3 regions of the Anaerobacillus sp. ABD4_527 genome follow, and region 1 is predicted to be linked to each of the others. Evidence: predicted binding sites of a transcription regulator. Region 1 holds the regulator's gene; each other region holds the start of a gene.
What was found. The regulator Rex, encoded in region 1, represses fermentation and respiration genes when NADH is low (regulators of the CRP and FNR family bind a similar motif). The targets are predictions, from matches to a motif close to TTGTGAAATATTTCACAA.

Region 1 (5,836 bases):
GTCATTTGTGATAAGAGGAGAACCGAACTTCTTCTCTAGTACCACGTTACGTCCTTTTGGACCGAGTGTAACTTTTACTGCGTTTGCAAGAGAATCAACACCGCGAAGCATTGAGCGACGGGCTTCTTCACTAAACTTAATATCTTTAGCCATTTGTTACCCTCCAATTTATGTAGTTCTTATTTTATTTGAGTGGTTGTATTACTTGCTTACAACTGCAAGAATATCGTTTTCACGAAGAATTAAATATTCTTTACCGTCATATTTTACTTCAGTACCAGCATACTTACTGTAAATAACTGCATCGCCTTCTGAAACTTCAAGAGCTACACGCTCACCAGAATCAGTTAACGCACCGCTACCTACAGATACAATGCGACCTTCTTGAGGCTTTTCTTTTGCAGAATCAGGAAGTACGATTCCACTAGACGTTTTTTCTTCTAATTGAATTGGTTCTACTACTACGCGATCACCTAAAGGCTTTAACAACTCAAACACCCTCCTCAGTGGATATTAATGGTTTGTATTGTTTCTGTTAGCACTCAACATAGGCGAGTGCTAACACATGTATATAATAAAATATTTGGCTATTCTTTTGCAAGTAGTAAAGTTGATTTTTTTAACAGAAAATTTGCATTCCTTTATTTATCAACTTCTTCTATCTGAAAGATAAGACTTACGTACTAGTTATCAGAACATTCCCTCTTCAGATTCGTCACTGTTTCGAAACTCTTCTAAAGGGCATTCCCATTCCTAAATGTGTTAAACTAATACAAGTATGCAAAATGCCTTTATCTAGGCATGCAAACCACTAAAAGGAGTTATGCTTCTTGGCAAAACACTATTGGACTATCTTAATTACTTATATCGTTATGCAGCTTTCCGGATATCCGGGTGCAAAACTATTTCAATCCCTAGATGTTCCGAACCCAGTCGTAAGCTACTCGGTTGTGAGCTTTTTTACAGCACTCATCATCATGCTGTTTCTACTCCGCTCAACTCCTGACGAGCCGTTTGAACGTTCTACCCGCGTATCAGCAGGGAAAGCGGTAAGCTGGAGCATTCTTGGTATCTTCATGGCTTACTTTGCTCAAATTATCGCAGCGATGATCGAGGTCAATTTATTCGGAATCGAACCTGGATCAGAAAATACAGAGATGCTGATGGATGTTGCGAAAGCATCACCGATCTTTATCCTTGTAATAGCGATCATTGGCCCAATTCTTGAAGAGATCGTCTTTAGAAAAGTGATTTTCGGGGCACTCTATACACGGTTTAACTTTTGGATCGCTGGAATCGCGAGTTCGGTTATCTTTGCAGCCATCCATTTGGATTTCGACCACATCCTTGTTTATACTGCGATGGGACTTACGTTCGCGTTTCTATATGTGAAAACGAAGCGGTTGATCGTACCGATTGTCGCTCATATGACGATGAATACGATCGTTGTCTTAATCAACATCTTCTTTGCAGATGATCTAGCAGAACTACAGAAGAAAGCGGAACAAATGCAGTCATTTATTGGAGGAGTACTTACATGAGATTTTCACCAACTCTAATGGGGTTTTTCTACGCAGGGCTCGGTTCGATCTTCACGTACCTTGCGATTCAAAGCGCCCGTTCTGATGCAGATATGTGGAGCCTTTGGACGATACTACTGATGGTGCTCGCCACAGTTGATTTCGCTTACTCCATTCGCTTCTTTTTACTTAAAAAGAAAATCAATCAACTGAAGAAAAAAGATCAAAACAAAAAGCGATAGGGCTATCCTATCGCTTTTGTTATGCTTCTTCTTCCTGTTCTTCCAATTGACGCTTCGCCTCTGCTTGTAGTCTCTTTCTATAACCATAGCGAGACACAAGAATGCTGAATTCATATAGTAAAAACAGTGGTACCGAAACCATTAGGTGTGAAATAATTTCAGGCGGTGTGATCATACCCGCTATGACGAGGAGTCCAAAATACGCGTATCTCCTAATCTGTACAAGCATGGCAGGATTTAAAATTCCGAGTCTCGTGAAGAAAAGAACGATCACAGGCAGCTGAAACACAAAGCCAAATGGTAACGTTAACTGAAACAAGAAAGTGAAGTATTGATTTGCGCCGTACATTTCCTGAATGTTGAGGCTTTCTGCCAAATTACCGACAAAGTCGATGACAAAAGGAAACAGGACGAAATATGAAAATGAAACTCCTCCAAGAAAGAGGAGAAAGACTGCTGGGATATACGATAACGTTACTTTCCGTTCATTATCATAAAGTCCTGGCGAAACAAAAGCCCATAGCTGATAGAGAGCGATGGGCGATGTCATAATGAAAGCAACCAGGAACGCAAAGCTGAAATAAACCTTTAACGGGTCTGTTAATGTAAAAGCGTTCATCGGAATCCCCTGTGCTTCAGGAGCATTCTGGAGAAAGACGATGACCGGCTTTGCGATGAATAGTCCCGCAATAAAGGAGAGAATTAAGACGACGACTGTGATGATGATTCGTTTTCTTAATTCTTCTATGTGATCATAGATGGATTGTTTTTGTTCATCCATTCCCTATCCGTCCTAACCGATTACTGTTCGTTTTTTTTCTTATCGTTCGTATCATCGTCGTCATCTGCTAGACCTTTTGTTGCGTTCTTGAACTCACGAAGTGTGTTACCTGCTGCTTTACCAAGCTCAGGTAGTTTCTTAGGTCCAAAAATGATCAAAGCAACAACTGCAACTAGAGCGATACTTGCGCCACCCATTCCCATGCGTGTCACCTCCTTAAGATTATAAGTTTATACCGGGTAATGCTTCATAAAATACACGAGAGCCTGCAGTTCAACTGCCAGGTCAATATGATGCACTCGAATATGATCTGGTACGGTCAAACGTGCTGGCGTAAAGTTCAGGATCCCTTTAATTCCAGCCTCGTCCATCTGATCTGCAATCGACTGAGCAGCATGAACGGGTACTGTAAGGATAACGACTGAGATGTCGTTCTTCTTTACCTGTTCTTTAAACTGATCGATATGGTAGACCGGAATACCACCGATTTCTTGGTTTACTTTTTCTGCATCCGCATCAAATGCCAGTTCGATCTTCGTATTGTTATTCTTAATGAAATTGTAGTGCAGAAACGCTGTCCCAAGGTTACCTACTCCTACGAGAGCTACCCTGGTCGTTTCATCTTGATCTAGGGTCTTACTAAAGAAAGATAACAGATAATGAACATTATACCCATACCCTTTTTTACCAAGAGCACCGAAATAACTAAAATCTCTTCGTATGGTAGCAGAATCTACCTTTATCGCATCGCTCAATTCAGCAGAACTTACCCGCTGTTTACCAGATGCACTAAGATTTTTTAAATAGCGATAATAGAGCGGCAGTCGTTTTGCTGTCGCTTGCGGAATTTTTGTTTGATCAATATCCATAAACACCCTCCACATTGACCTCCGCGCTCAATCTATGGTTGTCCTACTCGCGCTTGTAATCCCCGCTTTTCCCCCCTGTTTTTGTAAGGAGATAGGTTTCCCCGATAACGATGCCTTTATCCAGCGCTTTGCACATATCGTACACGGTTAATGCCGCCGCTGATGCTGCCGTCAGCGCTTCCATTTCTACTCCGGTACTTCCTTTTGTTTTCACATGAGCTTCAATTGTAAGCTCATAAAAGGAAGCGCTCACTTCCCAGTCGAAATGAAGGTCAACGCCAGAAAGCGCTATCGGATGACACATAGGGATGAGATCAGACGTTTTTTTTGCTGCCATAATCCCGGCAATTTGGGCGACTTGAAGCACATCGCCTTTCTTCATATTTCCGTCTTTGATACCAGTATAAATTTCTTCACTAACCTTCACGCTCGTTTTGGCAACCGCTGTACGAGCAGTCGGAGTTTTCTCTGTAATATCGACCATCTGTGCGCGGCCTTCTTTATTAAAATGAGTAAATGAACTCATGGCTGCCCCTTTCTTCTATAGATGATAGAAGGTTAAATGGAATGCTGCTACTTGTGACTATACACCATTTCTATCCTTTTTGCTGTTTTTTAACAAGAATTTTTATTACCATTTAATGAACATTCCTGTAGTTGCCCACCTTGTCCTCACTACGATAAACTTAAAGGAACGTAATCGAATGGTAGATCAAGCAAATCGCTCGATTCAACATACAACGAGAAGAGAGAAATTCGAGGTGAAGAAACAATGATCGCACTACAAGTAAATGGCGTATCAAAATCATTTGGTGCTGACCCTATTTTATCTAATATTAAGCTAGAAGTACAATCGAGAGACCGTGTGGCACTCGTTGGTCGAAACGGTGCCGGAAAGTCTACTCTTCTAAAACTCATCACAGGGCAGCTCTCCTATGATTCAGGAGATATCATCAAACCGAAAGATGTACGGATCGGATACATGGCTCAGGACACGGGTCTCGAATCGAACCTATCGATCTGGGATGAAATGCTTAGCGTCTTTGAAGAACTACGTCGTATGGAAAAAGAACTTCGACGGTACGAAGAGAAGATGGGCGACCCATCTATCTATGAAAATGAGCAGGAATACCAGCGTATCATGAAAGAATATGACCAGCTTCAGGTCGCTTTCAAAGACAAAGGCGGCTACAAATACGAAGCGGATATTCGTACGGTCCTTCACGGGCTTAACTTCAAAGATTTCGATTATAAAACACCGATTTCTAGTCTAAGCGGAGGGCAAAAGACGCGCCTTGCGCTCGGTAAACTCTTACTTACAAAACCTGAGCTACTCATACTCGATGAGCCGACAAACCATCTTGATATCCAAACACTCACATGGCTCGAAGGTTATTTAACAGGCTACACAGGTGCCATCCTCATCGTTTCGCACGACCGTTATTTTCTCGATAAAATCGTGAACAAGGTGTATGAAATCTCGAGAAACCGCGCAGAACGATTCGAAGGAAATTATAGCTTCTATTTAGAAGAGAAAGATCGGCGCTATGAACAGCAGCTTAAAGAGTTTGAGAAGCAGCAAAAGGAAATCGCAAAACTAGAAGACTTTGTTCAGAAAAACATCGTCCGCGCCTCTACGACAAAGCGTGCTCAAAGTAGAAGAAAGCAGCTTGAAAAGATGGAGAGGATCGATAAGCCAAAAGGCGATGAGAAATCAGCCAACATTTCGTTTACGATCGACAAGCAAACAGGGAACGATGTACTGAGTGTGAGGGAGTTATCGATCGGCTACCCGGGTACGGTGATCAACGATCAGCTTACGTTCGACTTGAAACGCCAGGAAAGCGTTGCGCTCGTTGGTCCGAACGGAATCGGAAAATCGACGCTCCTGCAGGCGATCGTCTCAGGAAAAACCCTACTAGGCGGAGATTTAAACTTCGGAAGTAATGTTCAGATCGGGTTCTATGATCAAGAGCAAACGAATCTCACATCAAATAAAACTGTCCTTAACGAATTATGGGATGACTTTCCATTAACAGATGAAAAGGATATCCGTGCCGTATTAGGCCGCTTCCTTTTCAGTGGAGACGATGTGTTGAAAATCGTCTCAGAACTAAGTGGTGGAGAAAAAGGAAGACTCGCGCTCTCTAAACTGATGATGCGAAGGTCAAACCTCCTGATACTCGACGAACCGACGAACCACCTTGATTTAGATAGTAAAGAAATATTAGAAGAAGCGCTGATCCAGTTCCCTGGAACAATCTTGTTTGTTTCACACGATCGGTACTTTATTAATCGAATCGCCACTCGTGTTCTTGAGTTATCCACTGAAGGTGTCACATCATACCTCGGTGACTATGATTACTACGTAGAAAAGAAACAAGAGCTCGCTGAACTGGCCGCTCTTGAACAGCAGGAACAATC
Region 2 (5,836 bases), on a different contig from region 1:
CGACGAACAAAAAGTTAACCCTTCTGACATCGTCAACAAAATAGAAAAGTTAGGATACGGGGTTCGTGAAGAACAAGTTGAGCTAGACATCCATGGGATGACCTGTGCTGCTTGTTCAACTAGAGTCGAAAAAGGATTGAACCGAACCTCTGGAGTAGCGTCAGCTTCGGTAAACCTGACAACAGAATCGGGAGTTGTCGCGTATCAGCCTGGTGCCATTACGGTAGGTGAGATCATCGAGAAGGTAAAGAAACTAGGGTATGATGCCGTCGTTAAAGAAGATCGAGAAGAGAAGAAATCGCACAAGGAAGAAGAAATTAAAAAGAAAAAAGTAAAGCTTGGTATTTCGGTCTTGCTTTCACTACCGTTACTATACACCATGATCGCTCATCTTCCGTTCGATGTTGCTCTTCCATTGCCTGACCTCTTTATGAACCCTTGGTTTCAATTTCTATTGGCTACTCCTGTACAGTTTTATATTGGTGCTCCGTTTTACGTAGGTGCTTACCGTGCTCTTATTAATAAGAGTGCCAACATGGATGTCCTCGTAGCTCTTGGGACATCTGCTGCTTACTTTTATAGTGTGGTGGAGGGTATTCGATTACTACTTACGCCAGGGTACCGTCCGGAATTGTATTTTGAAACGAGTGCTGTTTTAATCACACTAATTCTTGTCGGGAAGTTGTTTGAAGATCTTGCCAAGGGCAGGACGACGCAAGCGATCACGAAGCTTCTCAACCTGCAGGCGAAAGAAGCGAGTGTTTTACGAGACGGCGAAGAAGTGAAGGTTCCAGTCGATCAGGTAGTCGTTGGTGATACGATCATCGTCCGGCCGGGTGAAAAGATTCCAGTGGATGGCAGCGTCCAAAAAGGGAAGTCCTCAGTAGATGAATCTATGATTACAGGAGAGTCGATCCCTATTGAAAAGACGGACGGTGATGCGGTCATCGGTTCAACCATTAATGAAAATGGTACATTGACGATCACAGCTGAGAAAGTAGGAAGTGATACTGCATTAGCAGGAATCATCAAAATTGTAGAAGAAGCTCAAGGTTCAAAAGCCCCTATTCAAAGAATGGCAGATATCATCTCAGGTATTTTTGTTCCGATTGTTGTAGGAATTGCCTTCATAACGTTCCTTGTCTGGTATTTATGGGTGAACCCATACGATTTACCTCAGGCACTAGAAGTTGCGATTGCCGTTCTCGTGATTGCTTGTCCATGTGCACTGGGTCTAGCAACACCTACTTCGATCATGGTAGGCACAGGAAAAGGTGCTGAAATAGGTGTGCTGTTCAAAGGCGGCGAATTTCTTGAGGGCACACATAAAGTCGATGCGATCTTGTTAGATAAAACAGGAACGATTACGAAAGGGAAACCGGAAGTAACGGACTTCACAGTGTTTGATGGAGAAGAACAAGAAGTCTTATCCTATCTTGTAGCCGCAGAAAAAGCCTCGGAGCATCCACTTGCTAGGTCGATCGTTCAATACGGTGAACAAAAACAAATCAAAGTGGATGAAGCTGAGAGTTTCGAAGCGATTCCGGGGCACGGTATTACGTCTCTGATCGACGGTAAGAGGGTGCTGGTCGGAACGAGAAAATTAATGGAACGAGAAAACATTCAGTACACGCAACATGAAGAAGTGATGGCAGCTTATGAAACAGAAGGAAAGACCGCTATGTTCATCGCCATCGAGCAAAACATTAGCGGTATCATCGCCGTTGCTGATACAGTGAAAGAAACATCGAAACAGGCGATACAAGAATTACGAAATCTCGGTATCGATGTTTACATGATTACTGGAGATAATAAACGCACAGCAGAAGCTATTGGAAAACAAGTGAACATCACAGGTATTTTTGCAGAAGTTCTTCCAGAAGACAAAGCAAACAAAGTAAAAGAGTTGCAAGGTCAAGGGAAACGAGTTGCCATGGTTGGTGACGGGATCAACGATGCGCCAGCTCTTGCAACGGCTGATATAGGGATGGCGATCGGAACAGGTACCGACGTTGCGATCGAAACAGCTGATGTTACCCTTGTTGGAGGCGACTTAGAGCATATTCCAAAGGCAATTAACTTAAGTCGAAAAACGATGAAAAACATTCGCCAGAACTTGTTCTGGGCACTATTCTACAACTCGATCGGTATCCCGATCGCTGCAATTGGTCTATTAGCACCGTGGGTAGCTGGAGCAGCAATGGCATTCAGTTCGGTATCAGTTGTGACGAACTCACTTCGATTGAAGCGAGTTAAATTATAATTTTATTCTTGAAGGGAGATTTTAAACATGGAACAAACAACGATCAAAATTGAAGGTATGACGTGTAACCACTGTAAATCGGCAGTTGAAACAGCATTAACCGAGTTAGAGGGTGTTTCAGGTGTTGAGGTTGATCTGAAGCAAGGAAAGGCGGATGTATCGTACGATTCAGCTAAAGTCACTGTATCTGATATGAATGAAGCAGTAGAAGAGCAAGGGTATGATGTGAAGTAACGATACTTGAATAGATTAGGAAGCAAGGGGAAACCTTGCTTCTTTTTTATTGGAAAAAATGTGCAAAAAATAAAATTCCTTTCTATGGAAATTTTGTTCAAAATATCGTTTAGATCGCTAATTTATTGGAAAAATACCATAGTGTATACAAAATATAGGGAGGAATTTGATTATGTCACACGAAAAATACGGTTCAATGATCGAAACGCTTCATGAATGCATGACGGCATGTAATCATTGTTACGATTCTTGTTTAAAAGAGGATGATGTCAAGATGATGGCTGAATGTATTCGTCTTGATCGCGAATGTGCTGATATTTGTGGATTCCTTGAACAAGCTCTAGTTAGAGGTACACCATTTGCAGCTGAACTTGCTCAAGCTTGTGCAGCTATTTGTGAAGCATGTGGGAATGAGTGTAAGAAGCACGACCATAAGCATTGCCAAGATTGCGCAGACGCTTGCTTTAAATGTGCAGAAGCATGTAAGAAGCTTGCAGCTTAATGAATATTTGTACTTATAAAAAGCTACACCCCTCTTTCAGAACGGCATGGGGGCTGTAGCTTTTTTTGTTTTTTAATAAAGTCTTATTAGAGATGTAGAATGTGGAATGCGCAGTTTCCTTTTGTGATGAATGAATTGTAAACATTCTTTTATTTATGTTCAAGCACGGGCTTAACCTGACGAATGTGGAAACCTTGTTTAACAAACGGGATCACCCATCGATCAAGCCCAATCTTTGCTGCATTATAACCAGCAATCAGAATCAGCACTCCAAGGATCACCATCATCGGGTTCGTGCTTGTTGTTCCACTAAATAGGAAGGCAAAATTCATGATAACTCCCATTAATGCTGCAAGGGTTGTGAAGGTACCAAGAATTAGGCCAAGTCCAACAAGCAATTCTCCCCAAGCAACTAGTACATTGAAAAGCTCGACATTTGGGATCGCTAACCCTTCTAAGAATGCAGCCCACCATCCTTGCACAGCAGGATGTTCACCGGTAGCCTTCGCAACTGCTTCTTGAAGATAGCCATTTGCATCAAAACCACCTGTGATCTTTCCCCAGCCAGCAGTTAGCCATTGATAACCTAGGTATAAACGTATGAACAATAGAATACCAGAAGCTACTTTGTTTTCTCTTAGAAATTGAATAAACATTTTCTCACGCTCCTACTTTAATAGTCTGATCACATGTTTATTATCGCCAATCCTTAAACCGTCTTCTGTGATAAGTATCACAATCTTGACGATTAATTTAAATAGAGGATATAAACTTGCCTTATTTTTAAATAACAAAAAATTCATACAATAATAGTGTTGAAATGTAAAATATTGCTATAATAGTCGGTATAGGATAGTAAAATAGCCTACGTATAGTAAAAAGGGGGGCGGGTAATGTCAGAAGTAAATGGAAACCCGTTAGTGAAGGATGAAAAAAAGCCAAAGGTGAAAGTGGAAAGAAAAGAAGGGGAACCAACTGCAGCTTTTAAAGGGGCAAGCTGGGCAGCTTTGGTCATCGGTGTTTCCGCTTATTTAATCGGTCTTTTTAATGCTGGGATGGAACTGAATGAGAAGGGGTATTACTTTGCTGTATTGGTATTTGGACTGTATGCGGCTGTTTCCCTGCAAAAAGCGGTTAGAGACAAGGAAGAAGATATCCCTGTCTCGGGCATTTATTACGGACTAAGTTGGTTTGCAGTAATTACCGCTATTTCTTTGATGGCAATTGGGCTTTATAACGCTGGAAGTATCATCTTAAGTGAAAAAGGGTTTTACGGAATGTCATTCGTTCTTAGTTTATTTGCGGCGATAACGATTCAGAAAAATATTCGTGATACGCAGATGGCTAAAGAGAGAGGATAAGGACTTATTTTGTGGAGGCAGTTTGTGAACATAACATTCTCCACAAAAACACCTTCAAAGTTTGTGCAACTTTGAAGGTGTTTTTAAAGCTATTCTGTTTTTAATTACTCACCATAGTAAGGATAGCTTACCAAGTTAGTAAAAATGCGATACCCACCAGGAACTTGGTTCTGAATCTGACGGTACCAAACTAAGTTCGTATAAATGTAAGTACCATCTCCATAATCAGCCTTCAAGATTCCGCCTTCGAATGGCTCTTCACCTGGATCCGCGACGCTTACGTATGTTTCAAACTCCTCTGACCAATTCATCGGGAAATAAAGTCCTCGTTCTTGTACCCAGTTATCCCAATCAGATTGATTGATTTTATTTGGATAATTAAAAATCGGTGCTTCAGGTTTTAATACGTTAATCGGAGCGTCTTCATCTGTAACGCGCCACTCGATGGAAGGTTGTCCGATCTCGAGCTCATATGGAGCGGTTGTGTTCGTGTCCCAGTTATCCCATGGTTTATTGTATTGTACGACAAGGTGACCACCATTGTTCACATATTCCAATAACCGCTCATTATGCTGCAGCAAATCTTCTCTTGAAAGATACGCTCTTATGCCAGTGACGATCGTATCATATTGAGAGAGGTCTCCTGAAGCTAAATCTTGCTCGGTTAATTGTGTAATATCCATGCCAACGTTAGATAATTGATCGGCTACTTTATCAAACCCACTATCTACATAACCGATTTTGAGATTCGCTGGGTATTCAAGTGGGAATGCTACGCCGCTCACAGACGCATCGGATACATAATAATTTGTCCCGATGTGGTCGTACTTGATCATTTGGACGTTTTTACTGATCGTTTCGTTTCCGACTTCGGCCTTAGGCACGATCTTAAATTCACCTTCTTCAACAGTATCTGAAGGGGTTAGTGTAAACGAAATGGTTTTTGCCTGTTCATCTGATGCAAAGGAAACAGACTGTATTTCAGGCTCAGATGTCCATCCTTCAGGTAATTGAAGTCCGACGTCTGTTTCTAAAGCTCCTTCTGCAAACTTCTCGATGTCTACATCCATTGTTACGTTTTCATCTATGTCTTTGGTGTTTATAACTAAATTCTCAGGAGATGGTTTGACGGATACTTCTGGTAGCAAAGCAACTCGTTTTTCTGGCGTAAAGGTTTTTGTAGCGGATTTTCCTTTTGTTTTAAAGCTGATATTGGCTTTAATTGCGCTTTGTGCATACGCCTCATAATAGTTTGTTGATGTTGCTTTGACGTTGAAGTCAAACGTTATTTGATCTCCAGGTGCTAACGATGAAGAGTGGTGCTTCCCTTTTACTATCCAGTCTTCAGGAGTGGAAAGAGAAGCCGATAGGCGTTTGATTTTAGATGAACCATTATTTGTAATCGAAACACTTACGTTTGTTGTATCGTCCAGAGTTAACTGCGGATCAACAACCTCAACATCGACTTGTAGCTGT
Region 3 (5,836 bases), on a different contig from region 1:
GTAACAGCAGTCTATCGACTAAGAGAAGAGCTTTACAAAAAGCTTCAGTACTTACCTTTTCGATACTATGACAATGCGAAGACCGGGGATTTAATGTCACGCTTAACTGCTGATGTTGAAGGTTTTCGCTTTTTCCTTTCTTTTGGATTCGCACAAGTGATCAACTTTTTACTACTGATCACATTTAGTTTGATCGTTATGTTTAATTATTCTGTTCCGTTAGCACTCGTAACGCTCGGAATGCTCCCTTTCCTCAGTATCGCAGTTTATCGCTTCGATAAAAACGTTCACCCAGCATTTAGAGGAATCCGGAAATCGATGGCGAGGTTAAATACGAAGGTACAAGAAAACATCAGCGGAATCAATACGGTCAAATCATTATCGAGAGAAGATTTCGAGATCGGTAAGTTCGTAAACAGTAATACGGATTATCGCGACAACTACTTGACGACGTCGAATATATGGGCGAAGTTCTTCCCGATGATGGAGTTTATCGGAAATCTTTGTGTAGTGTTCTTATTATCATACGGTGGCTATCTTGTATTCCAAGACCAGCTTCGACCAGGAGAGCTCGTTGCATTCTTTAGTCTTGTTTGGTACATCATCTGGCCGATCATGAACTTAGGATTCGTGATCAACACGTTCTCTCAATCAAAAGCTTCAGGTGAACGTCTACTTGAAATTTTAGATGAACCTGAAGATATATCTGATAAAGAAGGTGCCATCGAAGTGAGTCGTTTAGAAGGTCATGTTGAGTTTAAGCATGTGACGCACAAGTATGCTTCTGAAGATGATGAGGCGTTGAAGGATATTTCTTTCGATGCACCAAAAGGTACAACGATTGGTTTATTAGGTGCAACGGGGTCAGGAAAGACAACGGTTACGCAGTTAATCGCACGTTTTTATGAACCAGATAGTGGAGAGATCTTGATCGATGGTAAGAAGATCGATGACTATACGTTCAAATCTCTTAGAAGAAATATTGGTGTAGTTCTTCAAGAGACATTCTTATTTTCATCAACAATTCGCGATAATATTGCTTACGGCGATCCCGATGTTTCGTTTGAGAAAATTCAAGATGCAGCGAAACGTGCACAGGCACATGAGTTCATTATGGAATTGCCTGAAGGGTATGACACGGTTCTTGGAGAGCGTGGAATGGGACTTTCAGGAGGACAAAAACAACGAATTGCAATCGCTCGAGCTATCTTGACAGATCCAAGTATTTTGATTCTCGATGATGCTACGAGTGCAGTTGATATGCAAACGGAGTTTAAGATTCAAAAAGCATTCGAAGAAGTGATGAAGGGAAGAACGACGTTTATCATCGCGCATAGAATTTCTTCATTAAAGCACGCTGATGAAATCCTTGTACTGAATAAAGGAGAAATCGTTGAGCGCGGAAAGCATGATGAACTGATTGAGAACGAAGGATACTACCGAGGTATCTACGATATTCAGTATCAAGATCAAAAAGAGATTATGAGTAGACAGACGGTTTGAAAAGGGGTGAATAAGCGAAATGAAACAGAATCGTAGACAACGATTTCACTATTCTCAGGATTCAGCTATCGAAAAACAGTTTAATTGGAAGCAGATGTCGCGGCTCCTAGGATACATGGAACCATATAAGAAGAACCTTCTACCAAAAGCGATCATTACGATGCTGATTTCAACTGCAGTGCGGTTGATCGTTCCGATCTTTATCGGGGTATTGCTTTTCGATCATGCAATAAAAAATAAAGATGAAACGCTATTGATTCAACTCATCATTGGAATAGCTGTGTTATATATCATTTCATGGGTTTCGAACACGTATCGTATCAAATGGACGAATCAGCTCGGGCAATACATTATCTATGACATTAGGCAGGGGTTATTCAAACACATACAAAAGCTCTCGCACGGATTCTTTGACAAGCGTTCGGCAGGGTCTATCTTAGTAAGGATCATCAACGATGTAAATTCGATGCAGGAACTCTTTACAAATGGTGTTATCAACCTGTTGATGGATATCGTTTTGTTACTTGGTATCCTCGTGATCATGTTTATTCTAAGTCCACAGTTAACGCTAGCAATCATGATTATCTTGCCGCTCATGTTCTTGATCTCGACAAGGCTACGCAGAAGGATCAGGAGATCATGGCAACAGGTAAGGGTGAAGCAAGCGAAGCTAAACTCCCACTTGAACGAAAGCATTCAAGGTATTCGAGTCACACAGTCTTATACACAGGAAACAGAGAACATGGACTTCTTTGAAGGCGTTAACCATGAAACGTACTCAAGCTGGAAGGATGCGACGAAAAAAAGTGCGATGTTCCGACCTTTCGTAGAGATGTCGAATGCGATTGGAACAGCGATACTGATTTGGTTTGGTGTCTATTTAATTCAGAATGGTCTCGATTATGGTGTCTTCGTCACGTTTGCTTTTTACTTAGGAATGTTCTGGGAACCGATCTCAAGATTAGGTCAAGTATATAACCAGCTACTCGTAGCGATGGCTTCATCAGAGCGAATCTTTGAATTTTTAGATGAAAAGCCAAATGTTCCAGAGAAAAAGGATGCAAGAGAATTTAAAGAAATGAAAGGTGAAATCACGTTTGAAGACGTTGAATTCTCCTATGATGAGAAAAGAAAAGCACTACACCAGATGAGTTTAAGGATGAAAGCGGGAGAAACAGTTGCACTTGTTGGGCACACTGGTTCTGGTAAATCAACGATCGCCAATCTGATCAGTAGGTTCTATGATCCTACAAAAGGGTCAGTAAAAATCGATGGCGTCGATTTACGAGATGTTAAATTGGATAGTTTGCGTCAAAAAGTAAGTGTCGTGCTTCAAGATACGTTTATCTTTTCTGGAACGATTATGGAAAACATTCGTTTCGGTCGACCTGATGCAACAGATGAAGAAGTACTCGAAGCAGCAGAAGCAGTCGGAGCGGATCAGTTTATCAAGCGGCTAAGCAATGGGTTTGAAACGGAAGTTGAAGAGAGGGGTAACGTACTTTCAGTGGGTGAGCGTCAGTTGTTATCTTTCGCCCGGGCGTTATTAGCCGATCCAAGAATTTTGATACTCGATGAAGCAACGGCTAGTATCGACACAGAAACTGAGCTCAAGATACAGAATGCATTAAACGTCGTTCTAGAAGGTAGAACAGCGATTATGATTGCCCATAGACTATCAACCATCCGTGGAGCGGACAATATTATCGTGTTAGATCATGGTCGTATATTAGAGCAAGGAGATCATAACGAATTGATGCGTAAAGGTGGAACTTACTACGAATTAGTTCGTTCACAGTTTAATATGATGGATGCAGGATAAAAAAAGAAGCCCTTTTCGGGCTTCTTTTTTTATTTTAGATTGTGATACTTGTCACAAAGTCTTCGTTCAGTCATAATAGATTTGTAGAAAGCTTCACATGTTTGTTAGTTTTTGTTCAAGTTGATAAGGGAAGATTGTTTAGGAGACTTTGAGTTGATTTAAAAGGGGATGAAGTAGGTGGAAATGGATTCGGCGATGCTCAGCAGGCTTTTAACGAGCCTTACACTAGGGTTTCATATAATCTTTGCAACTCTCGGTGTTGGTGTGCCTTTGCTTATTAGTATAGCAGAATGGATTGGGATTAAGCGCAATGACCCTTACTACACGTTATTAGCAAGGCGCTGGTCAAGAGGGTTTGTTGTAACGGTAGCAGTAGGGGTTGTGACAGGAACGGCGATTGGCTTACAGCTTTCTTTACTCTGGCCAAACTTTATGCAGCTTGCCGGTCAGGTAATCAGTTTGCCTTTATTCTTAGAAACGTTTGCGTTTTTCTTTGAAGCAATCTTTCTAGGAATCTATTTATATACATGGGATCGATTTAAAAAGCCAATCTATCACTGGTTAATTTCAATACCAGTCGTAATCGGTTCAACCATGTCGGCAGTGTTTATCTCTACGGTAAATGCGTTTATGAACGCTCCACAAGGCTTTACGATGGTCGATGGTGTATTGACTGATATTGAACCGCTTGCTGCGATGTTTAATCCTGCGACGCCAACTAAGGTAGGTCATGTCGTGATGTCCGCATACCTTACATCGGCTATCGTACTCGCCGCGATCACAGCATTTATGATGCTTAGGGGCAAGACTGGTACGTATTACAAAAAAGCGTTGAAACTGACGATGACAGCAGGATTTATTTTTGCGATTGGAACGGCAATGGTAGGAGATTTCGCAGGGAAGTTTCTTGCAGAATACCAACCTGAAAAACTAGCAGCTGTAGAGTGGCATTTTGAAACGAAAGGAAATGCAGACTTAATTGTTGGAGGTATTTTAGACGAAGAGAATGAAGAAGTAAAATACGGTATTGTATTACCTAACTTCTTAAGTATCCTTGCACATGGTAATCCGAGTGCTGAAGTGATGGGCTTAGATCAAGTACCGGAAGATGAAATTCCGCCACTGTTTATCCATTACCTGTTTGATGGCATGGTAGGGATCGGAATGTTCTTAGCAGCTCTGACATTCTTCTATATGCTCGCACTTAGGATTAAACGATTAAATCCAGGTAATAGGTTGTTGCTAAGGCTTATTGTCCTTGCAGGACCACTTTCGATGCTTGCTATTGAATTTGGATGGATTTTCTCAGAAGTGGGACGTCAGCCTTGGATCCTTTGGGACATTCTTCGAACAGGTCACGCTGCAACAACGTCTGATCACGTAGGCTTGATGCTTATCTTGTTCTTATTGCTGTACATCGTCCTCGGGACGCTTTGTGTCATCGTTCTCAGAAAGATGTTCCATTCAAATCCAGCAGAAAATGAGCTAGAAGAAATCGCAAAATCTAGATAGGGGGGTGTCAAATTGGATATTCAGGTTATTGGGATTACGGTGCTATGGGTTTTTCTATATGGTTATTTAATCACTGCTTCAATCGATTTTGGTGCAGGTTTCTTTGCATACTACGGTGAGCTAACCGGCCGAGATCATATCATCAACCGTATCATCAGTCGGTATTTATCTCCGGTTTGGGAAGTTACAAATGTGTTTTTCGTATTCTTTTTTGTAGGCCTGATCGGTTTCTTCCCAGACACTGCTTATTACTTCGGAACAGCACTGCTTGTGCCTGGAAGCATTGCGATCATTCTCATAGCAATCAGAGGATCGTTTTATGCGTTTGGGAACTACGGTGCTAAAAAGAGTAGAGTATATACCTTTTTGTATGGTGTGACAGGGTTATTGATTCCTGCCTCGCTTTCAACAGCGCTCACTTTGTCTGAAGGTGGTTTCATAGAAGAAGTGGATGGCAACGTTACGTTTCTCGCTGGTGAACTTTTTACAAGTTTTTATTCTTGGTCTGTCGTGTTACTTGCGATTGTTTCTGTGTTGTTCATTAGTGCAGCGTTTCTTACGTTCTATGCAAGCAGAGCGAATGATACGCCTGCTCTAGAGCTACTAAGGAAATATGCTCTCTTTTGGAGCGCGCCAACCATTTTAGCTAGTATACTCGTCTTCGTAGCGCTTCAGCAGCATAACCCTGAGCATTTTGCGAGCACGCTCGACTATGCATGGATGTTTATTGCATCTCTGTTTTGCTTCTTAGTTGCAACATACTTGATCTTTCATAAGAAACGCTATGGAACAGCCTTTCTCTTTGTTATGCTGCAATTCTTTTTTGCCTTCTTTGGCTACGGGGTGTCACATCTCCCGTGGATTTTATACGACTACGTTACGATTTACTCTGGCTACACGAATGAAACGATGGGTGTATACCTAGTTATAGCGTTCGTAGCAGGTCTATGCTTACTCGTTCCTTCTCTAATCTTATTAATGCGACTATTCCTCTTTGAT

Region 2: ACXAHI_RS08435 (DoxX family membrane protein) is a predicted target of Rex. The motif match lies at 3,721-3,738, and genes of this name have one in related genera.
Region 3: ACXAHI_RS00860 (cytochrome ubiquinol oxidase subunit I) is a predicted target of Rex. The motif match lies at 3,365-3,382, and genes of this name have one in related genera.

Annotation. Positions count from the first base shown of each region.
Region 1 is NZ_JBSWXZ010000010.1:6,658-12,493, reverse strand. It holds gene groL (chaperonin GroEL) at 1-153, opposite strand, end outside; gene groES (co-chaperone GroES) at 202-489, opposite strand; gene ACXAHI_RS20645 (CPBP family intramembrane glutamic endopeptidase) at 831-1,541, shown strand; gene ACXAHI_RS20640 (YdiK family protein) at 1,538-1,762, shown strand; gene tatC (twin-arginine translocase subunit TatC) at 1,782-2,543, opposite strand; gene ACXAHI_RS20630 (twin-arginine translocase TatA/TatE family subunit) at 2,564-2,746, opposite strand; gene ACXAHI_RS20625 (redox-sensing transcriptional repressor Rex) at 2,774-3,412, opposite strand; gene moaC (cyclic pyranopterin monophosphate synthase MoaC) at 3,456-3,938, opposite strand; gene ACXAHI_RS20615 (ABC transporter ATP-binding protein) at 4,185-5,836, shown strand, end outside.
Region 2 is NZ_JBSWXZ010000001.1:1,616,424-1,622,259, reverse strand. It holds gene ACXAHI_RS08450 (heavy metal translocating P-type ATPase) at 1-2,263, shown strand, start outside; gene copZ (copper chaperone CopZ) at 2,291-2,497, shown strand; gene ACXAHI_RS08440 (four-helix bundle copper-binding protein) at 2,670-2,999, shown strand; gene ACXAHI_RS08435 (DoxX family membrane protein) at 3,149-3,655, opposite strand; gene yiaA (inner membrane protein YiaA) at 3,893-4,360, shown strand; gene ACXAHI_RS08425 (PIG-L family deacetylase) at 4,465-5,836, opposite strand, start outside.
Region 3 is NZ_JBSWXZ010000001.1:158,294-164,129, forward strand. It holds gene ACXAHI_RS00850 (ABC transporter ATP-binding protein) at 1-1,503, shown strand, start outside; gene ACXAHI_RS00855 (ABC transporter ATP-binding protein) at 1,523-3,325, shown strand; gene ACXAHI_RS00860 (cytochrome ubiquinol oxidase subunit I) at 3,503-4,837, shown strand; gene ACXAHI_RS00865 (cytochrome d ubiquinol oxidase subunit II) at 4,850-5,836, shown strand, end outside.